DNA from 4 places in the Rhizobium sp. 2YAF20 genome. Region 1 is predicted to be linked to each of the others. Evidence: predicted binding sites of a transcription regulator. Region 1 holds the regulator's gene; each other region holds the start of a gene.
The links. The regulator LexA, encoded in region 1, represses DNA repair genes until DNA is damaged. The targets are predictions, from matches to a motif close to TGTTCNNNNTGTGTTCNG.

Region 1 (5,697 bases):
CTGGAGGATGTCGACCGTCTTGGCAACGATGGCGCATTGTTCCTCGGTGTGGATGTCGCTTAGAACCGGAAAACCAAACTCCTTCTTCAGGTCGGCAAAAATCTCCATCGCGCTGTCGAGCCCGATGCCGCGCTGGCCGGAGAGCGACGTGCGGTTCGCCTTGTCGAAGGATGATTTGTAGACAAGGCTGACGCCGAGCTTGCCGCAGAGCTCGGCCAGTTTGCCGGCCATGGTGAAGGCATGGTCCCGGCTTTCCATCTGGCAGGGACCTGCAATCAGCGACAACCGGCCCGTATTTGAAAAGGCGACTTTCGCAGCGCCCTCGCCGGCCGTCACTGTGGAATTGGTCGGACTGCTCATGATATCTCCTCGAAAGCGAACAAGGCGCCCTGCCCGGGCGCCGCCTTTACCAGAATGCGGTTGCTCTTGCGCGTATAGGTCACGCCGTTAGCAGTCAAATGTGACATTGTCACGGAGAGATCGTTTGTCTTGAAGACGATCGCCTTGCCGTGCAGACCTGCATCGTCTCCGGAGACATCGAGATCGAAGAAGGCCTGCATGCCTCGCGAGTTGATCACGCCGATCCGAACATTCGGGGTCTTGACGTTGATGCCGAAGGAAAAGTCGACAATATCGGCTCCGCCGGCGGCGAGCCCCAAAAAATTGCGATAGGCTGACGGCCGCGAGGTCGACAACACCACTTCCGCGATACCGACAACACCGTTCACATGGCGCTCGAGCGCTCCGCGATCGGCAGGCAAGGGATTGGTGCGCTCGCAGCAAAAGGCGAAAAAGTCGGGCGCCCGCAAATCTGCGGCAAAGGCGAGACTGAAACCCGCCGTCGATTCGGATCCGTCCGGCATGCGAACCGGGCGCGCAAATTGCAACATCCTGCCGGCGGATATGGCTTTTTGACGGAAGCGCGCATCGTCGGCCTTGGCGTCGTTCGTTGCAAATACCACGGCCGAGAAACCATCCTCGCCGACACGGAAGCGGAACGCCTGATCGCGGGCAGTGAATACATTGCCCTCGTGCGCCGCCGTTTCGCATTCCTCGCGACTGGCAACGGCCAGCGGCTCCAGATAGGTCCCGTCTGTAAAGAAAACGCACGCATTCTCCGTGCCGAACGGATGGCGTGCGTCCGGCGCTACGGTGAAGCCGAGTTTGCCCAGCCGCTCACCCGCCAAACCGATGTTGACAGTCGGCAACACGAGGTGATCAACCGGATGTATTGCGACCATCGCGCTCTCCTCTCTGCGGCGCCCGGTTTGCTCCTTTCCTTAGTCGGTTTCAAGCCGAAAATGCTGGAACGCGAACGGACGATCACAATCGGGAACCGTCCGCGACACCCGGCCGCATAGTTTCGGATCGAAAATCTCGGATGTCCTTGCCTGGCCTTCACCAGAATTTAAAGCCTTGCGGAACACATATGGAACATATAGTGTCTGTTCTGTATTTGTTTCACATTTGGGGTTCGGCGATATGTTGACGCGCAAACAGCAGGAACTGCTTCTTTTTATCCATGAGCGCATGAAGGAATCCGGCGTACCGCCCTCCTTCGACGAGATGAAAGATGCATTGGACCTTGCATCGAAATCGGGAATTCACCGGCTGATCACCGCGCTTGAGGAGCGCGGCTTCATTCGCCGACTGCCGAACAGGGCACGCGCGCTCGAAGTGATCAAGCTACCGGAGGCCTACAGCGCCAGTCTGCAGCCGCGACGTGGCTTTTCGCCAAGCGTCATCGAGGGCAGCCTTGGCAAGCCTCAGCTTGTTCCCGCCCCTGCAAAGCCGGCAGCCAATGACGACAGCGGCAATTCCGTTTCGGTACCGATGATGGGCCGGATTGCCGCCGGTGTTCCAATCTCGGCGATCCAGAATAACACGCACGATATCTTTGTGTCGGCCGACATGCTTGGCGCTGGAGAGCACTATGCGCTCGAGGTCAAGGGCGACTCGATGATCGATGCCGGTATCTTCGACGGCGACACGGTGATTATTCGAAATACGACCACCGCCAGCCCCGGCGATATCATCGTTGCACTTGTCGATGACGAAGAGGCAACCTTGAAGCGCTTTCGCCGCAAGGGAGCATCGATTGCGCTTGAGGCTGCCAATCCGGCTTATGAAACACGAATTTTCGGACCGGACCGGGTCAAGGTTCAGGGGAAGCTTGTGGGTTTGATCCGCCGTTATCACTGACCGGTGATGACGTAGCAGTGGTGGTAAATTTGCCCGAGCGCCAGTCATAGGCGCGATAGGTTCCAGGGTCTTCGTATAGTTGGGAAAGCTGTTTCGATGGAGGGGTTTTCCGACTGACCACCTCGACCGCACCGGTTCTCGTCAAGCCGGCGCCCGTGAATATCACTGCGACGGAGCGACAATCGCTCCAGGCGCATTCGTATAGGCGTAACGACGATGTCGGCGGTGCCGCAGGCGGGGCCGAGATAAGCGCCATCGTCGATGGTCACGATCATCTGGCCATTATCCGGCATCGCCGCACCAGTCCTTGCGGTGGCAAGCGAAACTGCCGGTGGGGGCTTAATCAAGGCTGTTCCATCGCCTGTCGCAGCGCCTTTTTGCTGCTCGGTGTCGAGGGTCAGCCTTGAGCCCCGCTTACGTCTATTCAAGGGCAGATTATAGTCTGTCGGCAGCATTGTCGGTGGCTGCACGTCAAACGCCGCGGGCCCCCTTTGCCATTGTTTGAAGGTGAAATCCGGGGGCGCCCGGGATTGGGTTCAACGCCTCGCATCCGACAGTTCGTTTTCCGATGAAATCGGCAACCTTTAATCGAGGAATTCAACTAAAATCGATTGAATTTTTCTCAATTGCTACCCTGCCTCGCTTCGGCGTTATAGTGGACGGCGGATGCCGAACTACCGCGATTTCGACAGTGCCCAAAAGTTGATACCGCAATGCACAAATAGGCGCCGGGGTAACTTGGCATTAGCGTCTGGATCATATAGCTAATCGTGTGACGCTTAACCATTTGGCGCTTTTTGTGGCGCCAACCCGCCAAATCTTGGAGGATCAGCATGACGGAACAAAGCGCGAAACTGACTTGGGGTGATAAGACGGTCGACCTGCCGGTCAAGACCGGTACCATCGGCCCCAGTGTCCTCGATATTGGTGCCCTTTATAAGAACACCGCATCGTTCACCTACGACCCGGGCTTCACTTCGACCGCGTCCTGCGAGTCCAAGATCACCTATATCGACGGCGACGCCGGCGTGCTGCTCCACCGGGGCTATCCGATCGAGCATCTCGCAGAAAACGGCGATTTCCTCGAGGTTTGCTACCTCCTGCTCTATGGCGACCTGCCGACCGCCGCCCAGAAGAAAGACTTCGACCATCGTGTCGTCCATCACACGATGGTTCATGAACAGATGTCGCGCTTCTTCACCGGCTTTCGCCGGGATGCGCATCCCATGGCCGTCATGTGCGGCTGCGTCGGCGCATTGTCGGCCTTCTACCACGACTCGACCGACATCACCGATCCGCACCAGCGCATGGTCGCAAGCCTGCGCATGATCGCCAAGATGCCGACGCTTGCCGCGATGGCATACAAGTATCATATCGGCCAACCCTTCGTTTATCCGAAGAACGACCTTGATTACGCGTCGAACTTCCTGCGGATGTGCTTTGCGGTTCCTTGCGAGGAATATGTGGTAAACCCGGTGCTCGCTCGCGCCATGGACCGCATCTTCATCCTACACGCCGACCACGAGCAGAACGCGTCGACATCGACGGTTCGCCTCGCCGGCTCGTCGGGTGCCAATCCGTTCGCCTGTATCGCAGCAGGCATCGCCTGCCTCTGGGGCCCGGCGCATGGCGGCGCGAATGAAGCAGCGCTCAACATGCTGACCGAAATCGGTACGGTTGACCACATCCCGGAATACATTGCGCGCGCCAAGGACAAGAACGATCCTTTCCGCCTGATGGGCTTCGGCCACCGCGTCTACAAGAACTACGATCCGCGCGCGAAGATCATGCAGAGGACTACGCACGAAGTTCTGGCCGAGCTTGGCATCAAGGACGATCCATTGCTTGATGTTGCGATGGAACTCGAGCGCATCGCGCTTACGGACGAGTATTTCATCGAAAAGAAGCTTTATCCGAATATCGACTTCTATTCGGGCATCACGCTGAAGGCGCTCGGCTTCCCGACGACCATGTTCACCGTTCTTTTCGCTCTTGCCCGCACCGTCGGCTGGATCGCGCAGTGGAACGAGATGATCGAAGATCCTGAGCAGCGCATCGGCCGCCCGCGCCAGCTCTACACGGGAGAGCCGAGACGCGATTACGTGCCGGTTTCCAAGCGCTAAGTTACGAAAACCAGACAACGAAAACCCGGTCAGAAATGGCCGGGTTTTTTTCTTGAGAGTGCATCGAGAACAACCGACGCCGCCTGTTCGCCAGGCGGCCGCTCCGTCTGCATCCGCTGCCAAACGAGGTCGAATCCCTCGAGCATTGCCCTGCGCTGCAGCGTGTCGCTCGACAGGCGTTCCAGCCAGCGAGCAAGCACGCCCGGCCGCAGCATTTCGTTTATCTGTTCCGGCACGAGAACGTAGTCGGCAATCAGGTTCGGCAGGGCAGCCGTCCAGGCCTTGATCCGCTTGTGCAGCAGTTTGACGATCCAATCGGTGCTATAGGTCGAAATGACGGGAACACCGGCAAGACCAAGCTCGAGGATCACTGTGCCAGAAGCGGCAATCGCAGCATCGGCTTCGGCAAAAGCCTGCCATTTTGCAACCGGGCCAACAAGAACTTCCGGCTTGACCTGCCAATTCGCGACGAGGCCACGCACCAGCTGCTCGCGGCGCTGAACCGTCGGCAATAGGTAGCGGATGCCATCTCTTCGCCGGCTAAGTTCATTTGTTGCGCTCTCGAACACTGGCAGAAGCCGGGTTATTTCCGAGGTCCGCGAGCCCGGCAGAAGCAGGATCGTCTTTGTCTCGCCGAGACCCAAGGCGGAACGGAGTGCGCGTTGACGGCGCGTCTCGACCAGCGAAGCATCTGTCACCAGCCGGTGACCGACATATGTTGTCGGCGGACCGCCGAGGCGTTGCATCACCTCGGGCTCAAATGGAAGGACTGCAAGCACATGGTCAATATAGCCGAGCATCTGTTGCGCGCGATACTCTTTCCAGGCCCAGACGCTCGGACATACGTAGTTGACGATGGGCAGGTCCGGCAGAGCCTTTCGGACGCGCTTGGCGGCCCGGTGGGTAAAATCCGGACTGTCGATAATTATCAGCACGTCCGGCCTGGCTGCCACTATGGCCGCAGCCGTCTGGCGGATGCGGGCGATCAGCCGCGGCAGCCGCGCGATCACCTGCGTAAAGCCCATCAGCGACAGCTCGGAAAAATCATAGAGCGAGTGTAGGCCCTGCGCCTCCAGTGCATCTCCGCCGACGCCGACTAGCTCCAGCGGTCCGCCATGTTGCCGCTTCAGTGCGGCGACAAGGTCCGCGCCCAAGAGATCGCCGGAGACTTCGCCAGCAATGATCGCGACTTTCAACGGCGTTCCGGTCACGTCAGATCTTCCGCGTTCAATCCTCGATCGATGCCATAGACGAACATGCCCGCCTCGTCGGCAGCGGCGATAACTGCGTCGCGTTCCAGAATAAGCGCGCGGCCAGCCTCAATAGCAACGCCTGCTAGGCCCGCCTTCCTGGCGTTGAGGATGGTCGAAAG
Region 2 (5,697 bases), on a different contig from region 1:
CAGGAGCGCGCCGATGTCGCCATCCGCGCCGGGCCGATGAAGAGTTCGCAGCTGATTGCCCGCAAGCTTGGCGGAACGCGCATGGCCATCGTCGCCGCACCCACCTATCTCGCCAGACATGGAACGCCCACATCGATCGCCGAACTCGCTGGTCATTCAAAGATCGCTTTTTCCTATCAGCGCGCCATCGAAGGCTGGCCGCTGATCGCCGGCGGCGAGCGCATCGTCGCGCCATTGGACAATCCGCTGCGGGCAAACGACGGCGAAGCGATGCGGCATCTGGCACTTGCGGGGGCGGGCCTTGCACGATTGGCAGGCTTCACCGTTCGTCGCGACATCGATGCCGGGCTCTTGACCGAGGTTATGGAGACCTCAAATCCGGGCGACATCGAGGATTTCTACGCGGTCTATATCGGCCAGGGTGGCCCCCTGCCCGCGCGCATCAGGGCCTTGCTTGATTTCCTCGGCGAAAACGTCCGGCTCTGCTAAGAGCGTCGCGCAGCATCAGGCCGTCGTGCCACCACTGTCGAGCATGCTGCTCCAGGCGCCGGGCGCCATGCCGAAGGCCTTTTTGAAATGCCGCGTTAAATGGCTCTGATCGGCAAAGCCGGTCGCCGCCGCGACATCGGCAAGCGCTCCACCGGCAGCGATCATGGCCCGTGCCCGCTGCAAACGACGCATCAGGAGGAAGCGGTGCGGACTGGTCGCGAAGGCAGCGCGGAAATGTCGTGAAAGCGCAAAACGATCGAGCCCCGTCACCCGTTCCAGTTCCTGCGAACCAACCCCTCGGGTCGCATGCGCCTCGAGATATTCGCGCGCCGCATTTGCCTGTCTCCACGCGATGGCTGCGAGCGGTCGCGCCGGTGCACGCGCATGGCCAGCGAGCCCGGCTGCGACACGAGTAACGAAGTCATCGACGAAAAGCTCATCGAGCTCGCTATCGAGTTCGGCGAGTGCACCAAGCAGGATATTGGCAAGATGACCGTCTAAGACGACGGGATCATCAACAAAAGGCAGGCCCGAACGCGCTTTACCAAGGCATCGGACCAGCAGCGACGGCTCGAGATACAGCATTCTGTAGACCAGGCCGTCCTCTGTGGCTGCTCCGCCATCGTGGAGCTCGTCGGGATGCAGGACAATCACGCCGCCCGGCCGACTATAGCGTCGCTCGCCGCGATAGCGGAATGTCTGGACACCGCGGATCGTCACGCCAAGCGCATAGGTGTCATGTCGGTGCAGATCGAACGCATCGCCGCGAAACCGCGCCTGGATGCGCTCGATCCCCGGATAGGCCGGCGCCGACACGATACCGCTTCCGCCTGACGCCTCGCACGAACGTTCAAGACCCGCAAAGACGCTGCCGGATACATCCTCGCCCAATGAGTTATCCTCGACAAACGGCATGGAGACATCTGATGTTTGATACCAAAATTGCGATCATCGTGCGAAACAATCTTGCGTCCTGGCAGAAGCTGAACGTGACGGCATTTCTGGTGAGTGGCATCGTCGGACAATATCCCGATATGATCGGAGAGCCATACCGCGATCGAAGCGGCAACCTCTACAATCCACTTTCCGTGCAGCCGATGATCGTGCTCTCGGCGGATGACGTCACCATTGCGGCGATCCATCGCCGCGCGCTGGAGCGCGACGTTACCTCCTCGCTCTTCATCGAGGACATGTTTGCAACCGATCATGACGCCGCCAATCGCGACGTCTTTGCACAATTTTCACCACAGGACGCCCGCATCGTCGGCATTGCGTTCCGCGCCGAGAAAAAGATCGTCGACAAGATCACCAAGGGCGCCGTCATGCACGCGTGATCACTCACCTCCCTTTGATGGGGAGGGCCGTCAAGCTCAGGACCCGGGGTGGGGCGCACCCAAAGATCACCCCCACCCAAAGCTTCGCTTCAACCTCCCCCGACAAAGGGGAGGTTTGGGCTATCAGCCGTTTTGCGTGATCGGGGCGATCTGGATTTCGACGCGGCGGTTTTGCGAGCGACCGGCTTCCGAGGCATTGGTCGCGACCGGTTGCGACGGGCCGAATCCGACGGCCGACATGCGGCGCTGGTCAATGCCCTGGCTGCCGAGATAGCCGGCGACCGACATGGCGCGACGCTCAGAGAGATCCTGGTTATGCTGCACGCTGCCGGTCGAATCCGTATGGCCATTGACGTCGACGAGCGTCTTGTTGAATTTCCGAAGCACGATCGCCACCGAATTCAGCGTCTGGTCGAATTCCGGCTTCACGGCATCCTGGTCGGTATCGAAGGTGATGGCCGACGGCATGTTGAGAATGATGCGGTCGCCGGCGCGCGTGACGGAAACGCCCGTCCCCTGCAGCTGCTGGCGAAGTTCTGCTTCCTGCTGGTCCATGTAGTTGCCGATTGAACCGCCGGCGAGCGCACCGATGCCGGCGCCGATGAGCGCGGCATTGCGCCGTCCGACCGGGGAACCGCCGACGGCAAGGCCCGCAATGGCGCCGAGACCCGCGCCGATGGCAGCGCCACCCGCCGTATTGGAGACTTTTTGCTGACCGGTATAGGGATCGGTCGTCGTGCAGGCGTTGAGGAATGCAGCCGAAACGGCAAGCAGGACGAATTTCTTGATCATGGAATCGATGGTCTCCGGGTCAGATGGCTGAGAGCTGTATGAATGAATGCGGCAATATCATGGATGCACGCTGCCAGGCCACAGGAAGGACAACCGACGCCGGCAATTCGGCAGGCTTTCGCACAATATTGCAACCCTTCTAAGCCCGCTTTGCGCCCCAACCCCACCATATTAATGAATGTTCTGGAACAGCTGGGTGATCAAGCTGAAGCTGGCATTGGCGATCGAAAGCGATTGTATGCCGAGCTGCTGCTGCGTCTGCAGCGCTGCGAGTTTCGTCCCCTCCTGCTCCATATTGGCATCGACCAGCTTTCCGACGCCGCTTGTCAGCGTATCGCTCATGTTCTTGGCAAAACTGTCCTGCATGTTGATGCGCGCCTCCAAGGAACCAAAGGCTGAGCCGACGATCGTCATCTGGCCGAGCATGGCGTTGACGACACTCAGCATGTCGTCGATCTGGCCATTGGTGGTCGACGCGCTCAGTCCGATCTCCACTTGGCCGCTCGTGCTGCCGCCCTGGTTCGTCAGCATCACGTAGGTCTGCCCGGCGCCGACCTGGGCGGCAAAGGCCGTCGAGGTCAACACGCCATAGCCGCCGGTGCCACCGGTGCGATCGTCGATCAGATAGCGCGCATCGACCGTGGAAACCGGGCCTGTACTGGAGGCGGCGCCACTATAGCTCAGTCGCCCGACCGAAAAGGTCCCATCGGCATAGCGAATGATCGACGCCGGGATCTGCTTCGGCTCGGACGGGTCGGCACTGCCGCTTAGAACCACCCAATTGTCGCCGTTGAAATTTGCCGATTGCCCGACGCTGCGCAATTGCTCCTTCAGCTGGGTAATCTCGTCATTGAGCTTGACCTTGTCGACGCTGCTCTCTTCGGCGGTGACGAGCTTCGCCTTGATCTGGCTGACGATGTCGACGGTCGCCGAAACACTGGTCGAAGCAACGCTGACGGTCGCTTGCGCGAGGCCAAGCGCATCCTGAACGGCGGAAACCGCGCCGATATCCGACCGGGTCTTCGTTGCAATCGTCCAATAGGTGGCGTTGTCCTTGGCGGTGCCGACACGAAGGCCGGTCGCGACGCGCCGCTGGGTGGTCGTGAGGTTCGCCTGGGTATCTAGCAATACCTTCAACGCCGCCTTCACGGACGTGCTCAAATCTATACTCACGGAACTCATACTCCGACGCAACGATACACAAACGCAGAACTGATTGAATGGACCTTCCAAAGCGCATTCATGCGCCTGGGCTGAAACGGCCAGCAATGACATGAGCGGCAAATCAACAAATGGCGCCACGTCGCGGTACGGTGCTATTCTTTACCGGTCATGATTAATAATCGCCTAAATTCACAAGGCCTTCATCATAAATAGTAACCATGACGCGAAACAAGGATGTAATCCGAAGAGAACCGAAGTTGTGGCCGGTGGCCCCCTCCGGCCATGACCTTTACCGAATGTGCGCTTTTTGTTCTTATATTAGCCCGTTCCTTTTGCCTTTCGGAACCGAATCACTACATTGGGCCGCATGACGACAGGACATGACGACATTCCCTTTTTCGGCGAGGAGCCTGAAGACGCTGCTCCGCGCAGACCGGCCGCCGCGCCAGGTGCGCCCGCCGGCCCCGGCGCACAGGGTGGCATTGCTGCTCGCGCCATGGCTGCCCGCGATGCAGGCCGCCGGCCGGACTATCTCGCCGGCCTTAACAAAGAACAGACCGAGGCGGTGGAAACTCTGGAAGGCCCCCTGTTGGTGCTTGCCGGCGCCGGCACTGGCAAGACGCGCGTTCTGACCACCCGCATCGCCCATATCCTGTCGAGCGGCCGTGCCTATCCTTCGCAGATCCTGTCCGTCACCTTCACCAACAAGGCCGCCCGCGAAATGAAGGAGCGCGTTGCCCTTCTCGTCGGCGGCGCCGTCGAGGGCATGCCCTGGCTCGGCACCTTCCACTCGATTGGCGTCAAGCTTTTGCGCCGCCATGCCGAGCTGGCCGGACTGACCTCCGATTTCTCCATTCTCGACACGGACGACGTCGTGCGCCTGATCAAGCAATTGATCCAGGCCGAGGGGCTGGACGACAAGCGCTGGCCGGCCAAGCAATTCGCCGGAATGATCGACGGCTGGAAGAACAAGGGCATGACGCCGGCCGATATTCCGGAAGGCGATGCCCGCGCCTTTGCAAACGGCAAGGGGCGCGAGCTTTACACAGCCTATCAGGCCCGTCTGAAGACGCTCAATGCCTGCGACTTCGGCGATCTGCTGCTGCACCCCATCAACATGTTCCGCAAGAACCCCGATGTGCTGAAAGACTATCATCAGCGCTTCCGCTATATCCTCGTCGACGAATATCAGGATACCAACACCGCCCAGTACATGTGGCTGCGGCTTCTGGCGCAGCGGCCAAAGGGCGAGCCGCAAAACGTCTGCTGCGTTGGCGACGACGACCAGTCGATCTACGGCTGGCGCGGCGCCGAGGTCGACAACATCCTGCGGTTTGAAAAGGATTTTCCCGGTGCCAAGGTCATCAAGCTCGAGCGCAACTATCGCTCGACCGAACATATCCTCGGCGCTGCGGCGCATCTGATCGCCCACAACGAGGGCCGGCTCGGCAAGACGCTGTTTACCGACCGCAGCAATCCCGACGATGCCAAGGTGCAGGTCCACGCCGCCTGGGATTCCGAAGAGGAAGCTCGCGCCGTCGGTGAGGAGATCGAGCAGTTGCAGCGCGGCGACGCCGACGGCAACAAGCACAATCTCAACGACATGGCGATCCTAGTACGCGCTTCCTTCCAGATGCGCGAGTTCGAAGATCGCTTCGTCACGCTCGGCCTCAACTACCGCGTCATCGGCGGCCCGCGCTTTTACGAGCGGCTCGAAATCCGCGATGCGATGGCCTATTTCCGCCTCGTCTGCCAGCCGGCCGACGACCTCGCCTTCGAGCGGATCGTCAATACGCCGAAGCGTGGCCTTGGAGACACCACGGTCCGCGCCCTCCACGACTACGCCCGGGCCCGCGATATCCCGATGCTTGCCGCTGCCGGAGATCTCATCGAGACCGATGAGATGAAGCCGAAGCCG
Region 3 (5,697 bases), on a different contig from region 1:
CGGCCCGTTGAGCTTGTCTTTCGTCGGCGATCGAAGCACATGCGCGAAGATCTCCTGCCGCCCCCCGACGATCTGGCGATAGATGTTTCCCGTCAGCGTCTCGCTGTAATAGAGCAGGCCCTCGGCGTCGAAGGCGATGCCGTTGGCCAGTAGCAGGCCTGTCGCAAGGGTTCGCAGTACACGGCCCTCCCTCGGATCGATCTGGTACACCCGGCCGTTATAGGGCGCGCTCAAAAAGTCTGGCCTGATCCCGAAACCCTCCACAAAATCGGAAATTTCGACACCCGAATCGGTCATGTAGAGAAGACCGTCGGGACCGAAGGCAAGATCGTTCGGGAAGATGAAGGGGCCCTCGTCCGAACCCTCGATCAGTTGCAGCGTCCGACCCTTTGGCGAAAACCTTACCAGGGAATTCTCCGGTCCGCCGGCCGTCCAAAAGCAACCGTCTCCATCGACCGCAACTCCTGTTGGTCGACCGCCGGGCCTTGCGACTTCATGGCGTTTTCCAGCGGCATCGACAATCGTCAAGCACCTGCGGTCATCTACCATTTCGCTCAGAGCAACACGTCCGTCGTCCAGCCCGACCGGCCCGTCGGGCAGGTGCAATCCGGCTGCGATCGTCTCGTTCATGCATCCTCCGAAGCCGACGTTCCAACGCAGGGTAAGGCTAACCGGTCCAACGGCTTATGTAAACTGATACACCTCTCTCCCATGTTCCAAATGAGGATGTGGCAAAGCGCCATCGACGTCTTGACACCGGGCGGCGATTCGGAACATTCATGGAACATCGCTACTGCCGAATAGGCTTCGATTCCTTTGCGCAGGTATCGCCGGCGTGTCAGCGGCCCTATCCGGGCACCGCAGGAGACCTGATGAACGCCGGCTATCTCGAAAAACTCAACCCGGAACAACGCCTCGCGGTTGAGCACGGCACCGACATCGAAGGCAGCCATGTTTCCGGGCCGCTACTGGTGATCGCCGGGGCCGGCTCCGGCAAGACCAACACGCTCGCCCATCGCGTGGCACATCTGATCGTCAAGGGCGCAGACCCGCGCCGCATCCTGCTCATGACCTTTTCCCGCCGGGCAGCCTCCGAGATGGCGCGTCGAGTCGAGCGCATCTGCACGCAAGTTCTCGGCACCAATGCCGGCCTCGTCACTGACGCGCTGGCTTGGACCGGCACCTTCCACGGCATCGGCGCCAGACTGCTGCGCGATTATGCCGAGCAGATCGGGCTTGACCCCGCCTTCACTATTCACGACCGCGAAGATAGCGCCGACCTGATGAACCTTGCCCGCCACGAGCTCGGATTTTCGAAGACGGAAAGTCGGTTTCCCACTAAGGGCACCTGTCTTGCGATCTATTCCCGTGCCGTCAATTCGGAAACCGCGCTGGAAGAGGTCCTTCGAGACGCGTTCCCCTGGTGTGCTGCCTGGGAAAAACAATTGCGGGAGCTTTTTGCGGCCTACGTCGAGGCCAAGCAGGTCCAGAACGTCCTCGATTACGACGACCTGCTGCTCTATTGGGCCCATATGGTTCATGAACCGCTTATCGCGGAGGATATAGGCGGGCGATTCGACCATGTGCTCGTCGACGAGTACCAGGATACCAACCGGCTGCAATCATCGATCCTGATGGCGTTGAAGCCGGGCGGTCGGGGGCTCACTGTGGTCGGGGACGACGCGCAGTCGATCTATTCCTTCCGGGCAGCAACGGTCAGAAACATCCTCGACTTTCCAGGATCGTTTTCTCCCGCAGCCAACGTCGTGACGCTCGACCGCAACTACCGTTCGACGCAGCCGATCCTTGCGGCAGCCAATGCGGTAATCGATCTTGCCTCCGAGCGTTTCACCAAGAACCTGCGCACCGAGCGTCAATCAGCCGAGCGGCCGCGCCTGGTGACCGTGCGGGACGAAGCTGATCAGGCGCGCTATGTCGCCGATATGGTGCTCGAAAATCGCGAGGGCGGCACGCGGCTGAAGCAGCAGGCGGTGCTCTTTCGCGCCTCCGGTCACAGCGGGCCGCTGGAGATCGAGCTGACACGCCGCAATATTCCCTTCGTCAAATTCGGCGGGTTGAAATTCCTCGACAGCGCCCATGTCAAGGACATGCTGGCGGCACTGCGCTTCGCCCAGAACCCGCGTGATCGCGTCGCCGGCTTCCGGCTGATGCAGCTTTTGCCGGGCGTCGGCCCGACCACCGCGCAGCGCGTTCTCGACCAGATGGCCGACGATGCCTGTCCGATCGCAGCGCTCGCCGAAATCCCCACTCCTGCCCGCACCGGCGAAGACTGGACGTTCTTCGTCTCAACGCTGCAGGAACTGCAGACCGGCAAGGCCGGGTGGCCAGCCGAGATCAGCCTGGTGCGTCGCTGGTATGAGCCGCATCTCGACCGGCTGCACGAGGATGCCAGCACCCGTCAGGCCGATCTGATCCAACTGGAGCAGATCGCCGGCGGTTATCCCTCGCGTGAACGATTCCTCACCGAACTGACGCTCGATCCGCCGGACGCGACCAGCGACCAGGCCGGCGTGCCGCTTCTTGACGAGGATTACCTCATCCTCTCGACCATCCATTCCGCCAAGGGGCAGGAATGGACGAAGGTATTCATGCTCAATGTCGTCGACGGATGCATCCCGTCCGATCTCGGCGTCGGCACCAGCGCGGAGATCGAAGAGGAACGGCGGCTGCTTTATGTCGCGATGACGCGCGCGAAAGACAGTCTCGATCTGGTGCTGCCGCAGCGCTTCTTCACCCATGGCCAGAACCCGCAAGGCGACCGGCATGTCTATGCGTCCCGCAGCCGCTTCATTCCGGCGACGCTGCTGCAATTCTTCGAGGTCTGCGGCTGGCCGCAGGTCCGAGCCGAGGCCGGAGCGAGCGCCCTGGCGCGACAGATCCGCGTCGATGTGGGTGCCCGCATGCGTGGCATGTGGCGCTGAGCCGCTCTTAGATGCGCTCGCGGAACATCTCGATAATGGCCGAAAAATCGCGAGCTCCATTGCCCTGTTTCTCGAACATTGCGAAAAGCTGTGCTGCGGCCGCGCCGAGCGGTGTCGTCGCGCCGACCGAAAGGCCGGCCTCCTGCGACAGGTTCAAATCCTTCAGCATCAACTCGCCAGCAAAGCCGGGCTTGAATGAATTATTGGCCGGCGAGGCCGGAACCGGACCTGGGACCGGGCAATAGCTGTTGATCGACCAGCATTGGCCCGACGAGGTCGAAGCGACGTCAAACAGCGCCTGGTGCGAAAGCCCGAGCTTTTCGCCCAGCACAAAGGCTTCGCAGACACCGATCATCGAGATGCCGAGGATCATGTTGTTGCAGATCTTCGCGGCCTGGCCGGTACCGCCGTCGCCGCAGTGGACAATCTTCTTGCCCATCGCCTGAAACAGGGGACTGGCCCTAGCAAAACTCTCCTCCGATCCGCCGACCATGAAGGTGAGCGTTGCGGCGGCAGCACCGCCCGTGCCGCCCGAAACCGGGGCGTCCAGCGACAGGCAGCCGGCCTGCTTGGCCATGGCATGCGCCTTGCGGGCGCTGTCGACGTCGATGGTCGAGCAATCGATGAGCAGCGTGTCCTTGGCGGGCGAGCGGATGATGTCGCTCCAGACGGTCAGCACCTGCGAGCCCTTGCGCAGCATGGTGATCACAATCTCGGCGCCGGCGAGCGCCTCCGTCAGCACGTTCGCCGGTTTGACGCCGGCCTCCTCAGCCGTCTTCATCACTTCGTGCGAGAGGTCGAAACCGACAACCTCATGGCCGGCCTTCACGAGGTTAGCGGCCATCGGGCCACCCATATGTCCAAGGCCGATGAATGCGATCCGTGTCATGGTTGCGGTTCCTTCTCGTCATGTTTTTCGAAAAGCGGCGGTTTCGCTGGGATAAAGAAGCGATCGATCGTCGCATCATGGACCTGTGCAAGGCGTGCCGGCGACCAGGCCGGATTGCGGTCCTTGTCGATTACCGCGGCGCGAATTCCCTCGTAGAAATCAGGATTGTGAAGGATCTGCAGGCAGGCACCAAGCTCCCGCTCCAGGCATTCGGCAAGGTTCGCGCTGTTACGCCCAGCGCGCAGCATCCTCAATGTCAGCTTGAGACTTGTCGGCGACCTCATGGCGACGGCACTTCGCGTCGTTTGGACAAAATCCCCATGCTCGCTCTCAAGCGCATCAACGATTTCCTCAACCGTATCGAAGGCAAAAAGGCGGTCGATCAATTCACCGTTGGCTGCCAGCCGTGCTGGGGCCGGCACCTCTCCCAGAGCGGCGATGGCGGCATTGATGTCGGCACCCGACGCCCGGCGAGGAAGTCGGCCGATCGCATCGACCAGTTTCGAAAGATCCGCTGAGCGAACATGATGATCTGCCAGATTGGCATGAATCGCGTCGGAAGCAGCGATGTCGAGGCCGGTCAAGGCCATCCAGGTTCCCGTTTCGCCGGGTGCGCGAGGCAGGAGCCAGGTGGCGCCGACATCGGGGAAATAACCGATGCCGGTTTCAGGCATTGCAAGCCGGGTGCGCTCGGTGACGACCCTATGGCTGCCATGGGCCGAAAGCCCGACGCCGCCGCCCATGGTTATGCCGTCCATAAGCGCGACATAGGGTTTCGAATAGTTGGCGATTGCGTGGTTCAGCTGAAATTCGTCGCGCCAAAAAGTGGTGGCGTCGCCGCTTTCCGCGCGGCCGCTCTGGTAGAGCGCGCGGATATCGCCGCCGGCGCAAAGGCCCCGCTCGCCCTCGCCCATGACAATGACGCTGGCAACGTCGGTATCGGCGGCAAAGTCGTCAAGTGCCTTGGTGATCGCGCGAACCATTGGCAGCGTCAGGCTGTTCAACGCCTTTGGCCGGTTGAGCCGGATGATGCCTGCCGAACCGTTGCGTCCGACCAGTATCTCGTCAGTATCCAGGCTTTGCATTGGCCAACTCCGAATCCAGCTACAGCAAGGACATGGGCACCTTTGGCCCATCTGTCCAGCGCTTCACCGACAATAGATTGCGATGGGCGATAACACGATTTGGCGAGCTGAGACTATCAGTGAAATCGATCACTCTATCCGAACCATCCGCCCCAAGGACCAACAAACGCATACCATTGCTAAGGCCTCCGGCAAAGGTAAGGCTGGAAGCACTAATCCACATCAAATTGACTGCAATTTAACGAAGCCCGGCTTGAAGGTTGTGTTTTTGTCATCCATAGTACCGCGAAATATCCAAAATTTTTAGCACGTAAATCGGATTGGGACGCCTGATGACGGACACAATCAACTTGATACAGAGTGCGCTTACCATTGACAAGAAAACGCGACTGAGATCGATCATAGGTGGCTCCGCGGGAAATATGGTCGAGTGGTATGACTGGTATGTCTACACCGCCTTCACGCTATATTTTGCCCCGGTCTTTTTCCCTTCCGGCAATCAGACAGCAGAACTTCTGAGCGCTGCGGCAGTCTTCGCCGTCGGTTTCCTCATGCGTCCCGTCGGCGCCTGGCTCATGGGCGTCTATGCCGACAGGAAGGGCCGTAAGGCTGGCCTGACGCTCTCGGTAACGTTGATGTGCCTCGGCTCGCTGCTGATTGCCGTCACGCCGGGTTATAGTTCAATTGGTTTGCTCGCCCCAACCGCCCTGGTGCTCGCCCGATTGTTGCAAGGCATCAGCGTCGGAGGCGAATATGGTGCAAGCGCCACCTATCTCAGTGA
Region 4 (5,697 bases), on a different contig from region 1:
CTGCGGCAAACGATACCGTGACCTTCGATGCCGATAGTGTAGATACCTTTGCCGGCGCCTTTCTTGCGGCCCGCACGGCCGATGTCGATCACGATTACGACACGGCGATTGCGCTCTACAAGAAATCGTTGCTGATCGAGCCGGGCAATCCAGAAATCCGCCAGCGGCTGATGATCTCGCTGCTCCTTAACGGCAATATCGAGGAGGGCGTCAAATACGCCAACGACCTCAAGGGCGACCCGACCGTCGAGCGCGTCACCACGATCGTGCGCGGCATGGATGCCATCCGCCGCCACGACTACAAGGCGGCGCAGGCGGTCTTGAAATATGACGGCCCGAACGATCTCGACCGGATGATGAACAATCTCCTTCTCGCCTGGGCACAGGTCGGCGCCGGGCACGGCAAGGAAGCCCTTGCCATGGTCGACAAGATGCACGGGCCGGACTGGTTCAACATCTTCAAGAACTACCAGGCTGGCGCTATCGCCATCGTCATCGGCGACGGCAAGGCGGCGCGGTCGCATCTCAACGATGCCGTGCTCGACAAGGAAGGCGGCGCCACCGCGCCCGACACCTATATGCGCGCCGTGATGGCGCTGGCTGAGCTCGAGGCCAAGGACGGCAACCAGCAGAAGGCGCTGGACGCCGTTGCCGTCGGCGAAAACCTGATCAACAATTATGCACCGCTGAACGCGCTTCGCGAAACCATCAAGAGTGGCGGAGTGCCCGAACAAGCGGTGACCAATGCCTCGCAGGGCGTGGCCTCCGTGCTGTTTTCAGTCGGCGCGGCGCTGAACCGCGATGGGGCCGAAGATGTCGTGTCGCTCTATCTAGAGATCGCCAATGCGCTTGATCCAAAGAGCGCCGATACGCTGGTCATGCTCGGCGGCATCGCCGAGAAACAGAGCCAGACCGATCGTGCTATCGCCTTCTACAAGCAAGTGCCGAATTCGTCGCCGATGTCGCGGATTTCCGAGTTGCAGCTTGGCCTGGCGCTTGCCCAGGGCGGCAAGACCGACGATGCCAAGAAGCACCTGAAGGGCCTGATCGACGCCGATCCCAAGGATGTCCATAACTATATCGCCTATGGCGGCGTGCTATCGCAGGCCAAGGACTACCAGGCGATGGCCGACAACTACGACAAGGCCGTACAGATTCTCGGCACAGTGCCGAACCGCGGCGACTGGGTCGTTTATTTCCAGAGGGCGATTGCCTATGAGCGGCTGAAGAAGTGGGACCTGGCCGAGCCAAATTTCAAGAAGGCGCTCGAACTCAACCCCGACCAGCCGCAGGTGCTGAACTATCTCGGCTATTCCTGGGTCGACATGAACCGCAACCTCGACGACGGGCTGGCGATGATCAAGAAGGCGGTCGATCTGAAGCCCGATGACGGCTACATCGTCGATTCGCTCGGCTGGGCCTATTTCCGCCTCAACCGCTTCACCGACGCGGTCAACGAGCTTGAGCGCGCCGTTCAGCTCGAGGCCGGCGACGCAACGGTCAACGACCACCTGGGCGACGCCTACTGGCGCGTCGGGCGTAAGCTCGAAGCCGTCTACCAGTGGAACCGCGCTCTCGTCTACAAGCCCGAGGATGCCGATATCCCGCGGATCAAGGACAAGATCGCCAACGGCTTGCCCGCCGCCGAGGAACCGAAGGCTGCCGAAAAGGCCAAGCTGCCGGAAACCGCGCCGGTGGAACCGCCTGCACCGCCTGCGGATAAGAAGTCCTAAGGCGCCATGCTGCCGACATTTGACGCGGGCTCGTTCGACCTTACCGAAGACGCGCCCGCGAAAATCAATCTGGCCCTGCATGTGACCGGGCGTCGAGCCGATGGCTATCATCTGCTCGACATGCTGGTAACCTTTACAAGGCATGGAGACATCCTCGGTTTCCGCACGGCCGATCGTGACGCGTTTACGCTTTCTGGCCGCTTCTCACCGCAGCTGGCAACCAGCGCAGACGACCATGGCAATCTCGTCCTGAAGGCCCGCGACCTGTTGCGGGAATGCGCCGCCGGTCTCGGTCTCGAAACGCCCCCGGTTCACATTCATCTCGAAAAGAACCTGCCCATCGCCTCGGGCATCGGCGGTGGATCGGCGGATGCCGCTGCCGCGCTGCGTGGCCTTTTGCGCCTGTGGAACTTCACCCTGCCTGCCAACACCCTCGCCTCACTGGCGCTGCGGCTCGGGGCGGATGTGCCCATGTGCCTTGAACGCCGCCCGCTGATTGCCCGAGGGATTGGCGAGCAACTCATGCCTCTTGCCCACTTTCCATCCTTCGCAATGGTGCTCGGCAATCCGCTGGTCGGGGTATCCACGCCCGATGTCTTTCGCCAGCTTCAAAGCCGGGATAACCCACCCTTTGCATTTTCCGGCCACGAGCCGCGCGACCGGGCCGACTGGATTTCGCTAATCGCAGGATTGCGCAACGATCTGGAACCGTCGGCGCGTGGCCTCTGCGGCGAGATCAAACAGCTTTCCGCGCTGATGGTGATGCAGCGCACGCTGCTTGTGCGCATGTCCGGCTCGGGGGCCACCTGCTTTGGCCTGTTCGAGACGTTGGATCAAGCCGAGGCGGCGGCGACTTGCCTTCACAGCGCCAAGCCCGACTGGTATTTTCAAGCGACGGAAACGATCGCGGGAGACGAATAATGGCAAATACCGGCGAACCACGGCCCTTTATTCCGCTCGGGATCGCCGTGCTCACCGTCTCCGATACGCGCACCTTTGCCGACGACAAATCCGGCGACACGCTTGCGGCTCGGATAACTGAGGCCGGACACCGGTTGATTGCCCGCGCCATTGCCCCCGACGACAAGGAGCGCATTCGCGCCGAGGTGGTCGCGTGGACGCGCGATGACGACATCGACGTCGTCATCACCACCGGCGGCACCGGCTTTACTGGCCGCGACGTCACGCCGGAGGCATTGGAACCGCTGTTCGAGAAGCGGATGGATGGCTTTTCGGCGGTGTTCCACCGTATTTCCTACGACAAGATCGGCACCGCGACGATCCAGTCGCGCGCGACCGGCGGCATTGCCAATTCCACCTTCATATTCGTACTTCCCGGCTCTCCTGGCGCCTGCAAGGACGCGTGGGACGGCATCTTGAAAGCGCAGCTCGACTACCGCCATTTGCCGTGCAATTTCGTGGAGATCATGCCCCGGCTCGGCGAGCATCTCAAGCGCGGCTGACACTCAACAGCGAGCCGTCAGCGCGCAGCGCGGGCGACCCATGAGGGAATAAGCTCGCTCGACAGCTTGCGGATCTTCTGGCCCTTGGCGAATTCGGACAGCTGCATGCCGGTCCTCGCAGCAGCAATCGCCTGGCCCTTCGACATCAGAAACCCAAGCTCCAGCGGCGGCAGAGCCCTGCCGATACGCTTCAGGAATGGTCGGCGATAGCCCCTGGACTCCGTGAAGCGCGCCGGCACCTTGTTCAGCGCCATATATTCGGCAATCTCGTCTATCCAGCCCGACTGTGGCCTTGCCCCCGGCTCGACCAGCAACAGCCATTCGCCGCGCGCAGAACGCAATATATCCTTGATATCCCATTGCGAATAGAAACGGCAGCCCGCGGCATCCGCCACGCGCGACGTGCCGTCGCGCGAGCCGTGATCAAGCACGACGACGTCGCAGACTAGGCCTTCGACGGCGCCGGAAACCAGCGCGGCCAACGTCTGCGCCAGCTCCGGCTCCTGATCCTTGCATTCGATGATCACTGTCAACATTGCCTATCTATAGAGCGCCGCACATATGAATGCCAGAGACAGTTTCCGCATTTTGTTCTTGCATTGTTCTCATCGGTGCGATAGGAATTTAATCACTGATGATGCAGCACGCAACGGCGTTTCTGCCGCTGGAGTTATCGATGAGACAGCAATCGCTCGCAGGGCAGGCCGCATTTGCGCCTGCCAACACGGCAGATATTGCCGATGCGCTGGTCACGGCCTCCGGTCTCAGGATCGAGGTCGATCGCAGGCGCGGACGTGGTGCGGGTCTCAATCCCGGTGGGCGTTTCGAGCCCTCGCGGCACGAGAGCTTCGATGACGGCTGGCAATCACTCGAAGACCTGCCGCCGTTCAAGACCGAGGTGCAGATCGAGAAGCCACGCACCGCGATTACCCGCAACACATCGCCGGATATTCCCTTCGACCGGTCGATCAATCCCTATCGCGGCTGCGAACATGGCTGCATCTACTGCTTTGCGCGTCCGACTCATGCCTATATGGGCCTGTCGGCGGGGCTTGATTTCGAGACGAAGCTCTTTGCCAAGCCAGATGCGGCCAAGCTTCTGCAGCGGGAGCTGGCAAAGCCAGGCTATACGCCGAGGGTGATCGCCATCGGCACTAATACCGACCCATATCAGCCGATCGAAAAGGAGTGGCGGATCATGCGCCAGATCCTCGAAGTGCTGAACCAGGCCAATCATCCGGTCTCGATCGTGACGAAATCGGCGATGGTGATGCGGGATATCGACATCCTGACCGAATTGGCGCTCAAGAACCTCGTGCGCGTGTCGCTTTCCGTCACTACGCTCGACCGCAAGCTTGCCCGCACGATGGAACCCCGCGCCTCTACGCCGACACGGCGGCTGGAAGCGATCCGCGCGCTGTCAGAGGCCGGGATACCGGCATCCGTCCTGGTCGCGCCGATCATTCCGGCGCTCAACGACCATGAGATGGAGCGCATTCTCGACTCGGCAAAGGCGGCGGGTGCGCTCGAGGCCGGCTATGTGATGTTGCGTTTGCCGCTGGAAGTGAGCCCGCTTTTTCGCGACTGGCTGCTGCAGAACTATCCCGATCGCTATCGTCATGTGATGTCGCTGGTGCGCGAGATGCGCGGCGGCAAGGACTATGACGCGGAGTTCGGCAAGCGGATGAAGGGTGCGGGTCCCTATGCCTGGCAGATCAGCCGCCGCTTCGAGCTTGCGACCAAGCGGCTCGGCCTTACCCGCCGCAGCATCCAGCTTCGCGGTGACCTGTTCGTGCCGCCTGATGGCAGCGGCGTGCAGCTGTCTCTGCTCTAGAGTTTTTTGATCAGGTTCCCGTGGATGGCTCCGCCCCGGCCATCCGCAGGACTGCCCCCGGACCGCCGCCCTGTTCCCGGGGGCTTGCAGGAAATCGGTGTGGCGTGCAAGGGTCAGCCGCATGGCCCGTAGCACGTCACCCGATTCTCCTCTGCTTTTCGACGAAGCTCCGCTCGTTCCCGATTTCGCGCTGGAGCTTTCGGCGCGTAGGGCCGGGCATTGGCCCGTGGCCGGTGCCGACGAGGCCGGGCGCGGACCTTTGGCCGGGCCTGTCGTTGCCGCCGCCGTCATCCTCGATCCCGATCGCATTCCGGATGGATTGAACGATTCCAAGCTTCTCTCCGCTGCAAGACGGGAAGCATTGTTTGAGATCATCCTCGCTACCGCGACCGTCGCCATCGCCTCGTCCAGCGCCACGCGCATCGACGAGACCGATATTCGCAAGGCCAGCCTCGATGCCATGCGCCGCGCGGTGCTGGGGCTTGCCATCCCCGCAAGCTACGTGTTGACGGACGGGCTCGACGTCCCCCCGGGGCTTGCCTGCCCGGGCAAGGCAGTGGTTAAGGGCGATGCACGCTCTTTTTCTATCGCCGCAGCCTCGATCGTCGCCAAGGTGACGCGCGACCGGATGATGACGCGGGCGCATCTGGTGTTTCCGGACTATGGT

Region 2: the regulator LexA is predicted to act here: its motif matches at 4,077-4,094, upstream of AB4Z52_RS03650 (ATP-dependent helicase).
Region 3: the regulator LexA is predicted to act here: its motif matches at 770-787, upstream of AB4Z52_RS10345 (ATP-dependent helicase).
Region 4: the regulator LexA is predicted to act here: its motif matches at 3,786-3,803, upstream of AB4Z52_RS16415 (glycosyl transferase).

The regions. Positions count from the first base shown of each region.
Region 1 covers NZ_JBFRFF010000006.1:136,858-142,554, reverse strand. The annotation lists gene kdsA (3-deoxy-8-phosphooctulonate synthase) at 1-360, opposite strand, end outside; gene AB4Z52_RS11255 (VOC family protein) at 357-1,241, opposite strand; gene lexA (transcriptional repressor LexA) at 1,483-2,202, shown strand; gene gltA (citrate synthase) at 3,036-4,325, shown strand; gene lpxB (lipid-A-disaccharide synthase) at 4,355-5,536, opposite strand; gene AB4Z52_RS11235 (LpxI family protein) at 5,533-5,697, opposite strand, start outside.
Region 2 covers NZ_JBFRFF010000001.1:770,353-776,049, reverse strand. The annotation lists gene AB4Z52_RS03675 (LysR family transcriptional regulator) at 1-489, shown strand, start outside; gene AB4Z52_RS03670 (AraC family transcriptional regulator) at 505-1,404, opposite strand; gene AB4Z52_RS03665 (DUF2000 family protein) at 1,416-1,823, shown strand; gene AB4Z52_RS03660 (OmpA family protein) at 1,947-2,615, opposite strand; gene AB4Z52_RS03655 (flagellin N-terminal helical domain-containing protein) at 2,787-3,788, opposite strand; gene AB4Z52_RS03650 (ATP-dependent helicase) at 4,147-5,697, shown strand, end outside.
Region 3 covers NZ_JBFRFF010000005.1:235,142-240,838, reverse strand. The annotation lists gene AB4Z52_RS10350 (SMP-30/gluconolactonase/LRE family protein) at 1-630, opposite strand, end outside; gene AB4Z52_RS10345 (ATP-dependent helicase) at 873-2,942, shown strand; gene mmsB (3-hydroxyisobutyrate dehydrogenase) at 2,950-3,831, opposite strand; gene AB4Z52_RS10335 (enoyl-CoA hydratase/isomerase family protein) at 3,828-4,916, opposite strand; gene AB4Z52_RS10330 (MFS transporter) at 5,249-5,697, shown strand, end outside.
Region 4 covers NZ_JBFRFF010000012.1:87,103-92,799, forward strand. The annotation lists gene AB4Z52_RS16400 (tetratricopeptide repeat protein) at 1-1,733, shown strand, start outside; gene AB4Z52_RS16405 (4-(cytidine 5'-diphospho)-2-C-methyl-D-erythritol kinase) at 1,740-2,654, shown strand; gene moaB (molybdenum cofactor biosynthesis protein B) at 2,654-3,196, shown strand; gene AB4Z52_RS16415 (glycosyl transferase) at 3,214-3,732, opposite strand; gene AB4Z52_RS16420 (PA0069 family radical SAM protein) at 3,873-5,030, shown strand; gene AB4Z52_RS16425 (ribonuclease HII) at 5,152-5,697, shown strand, end outside.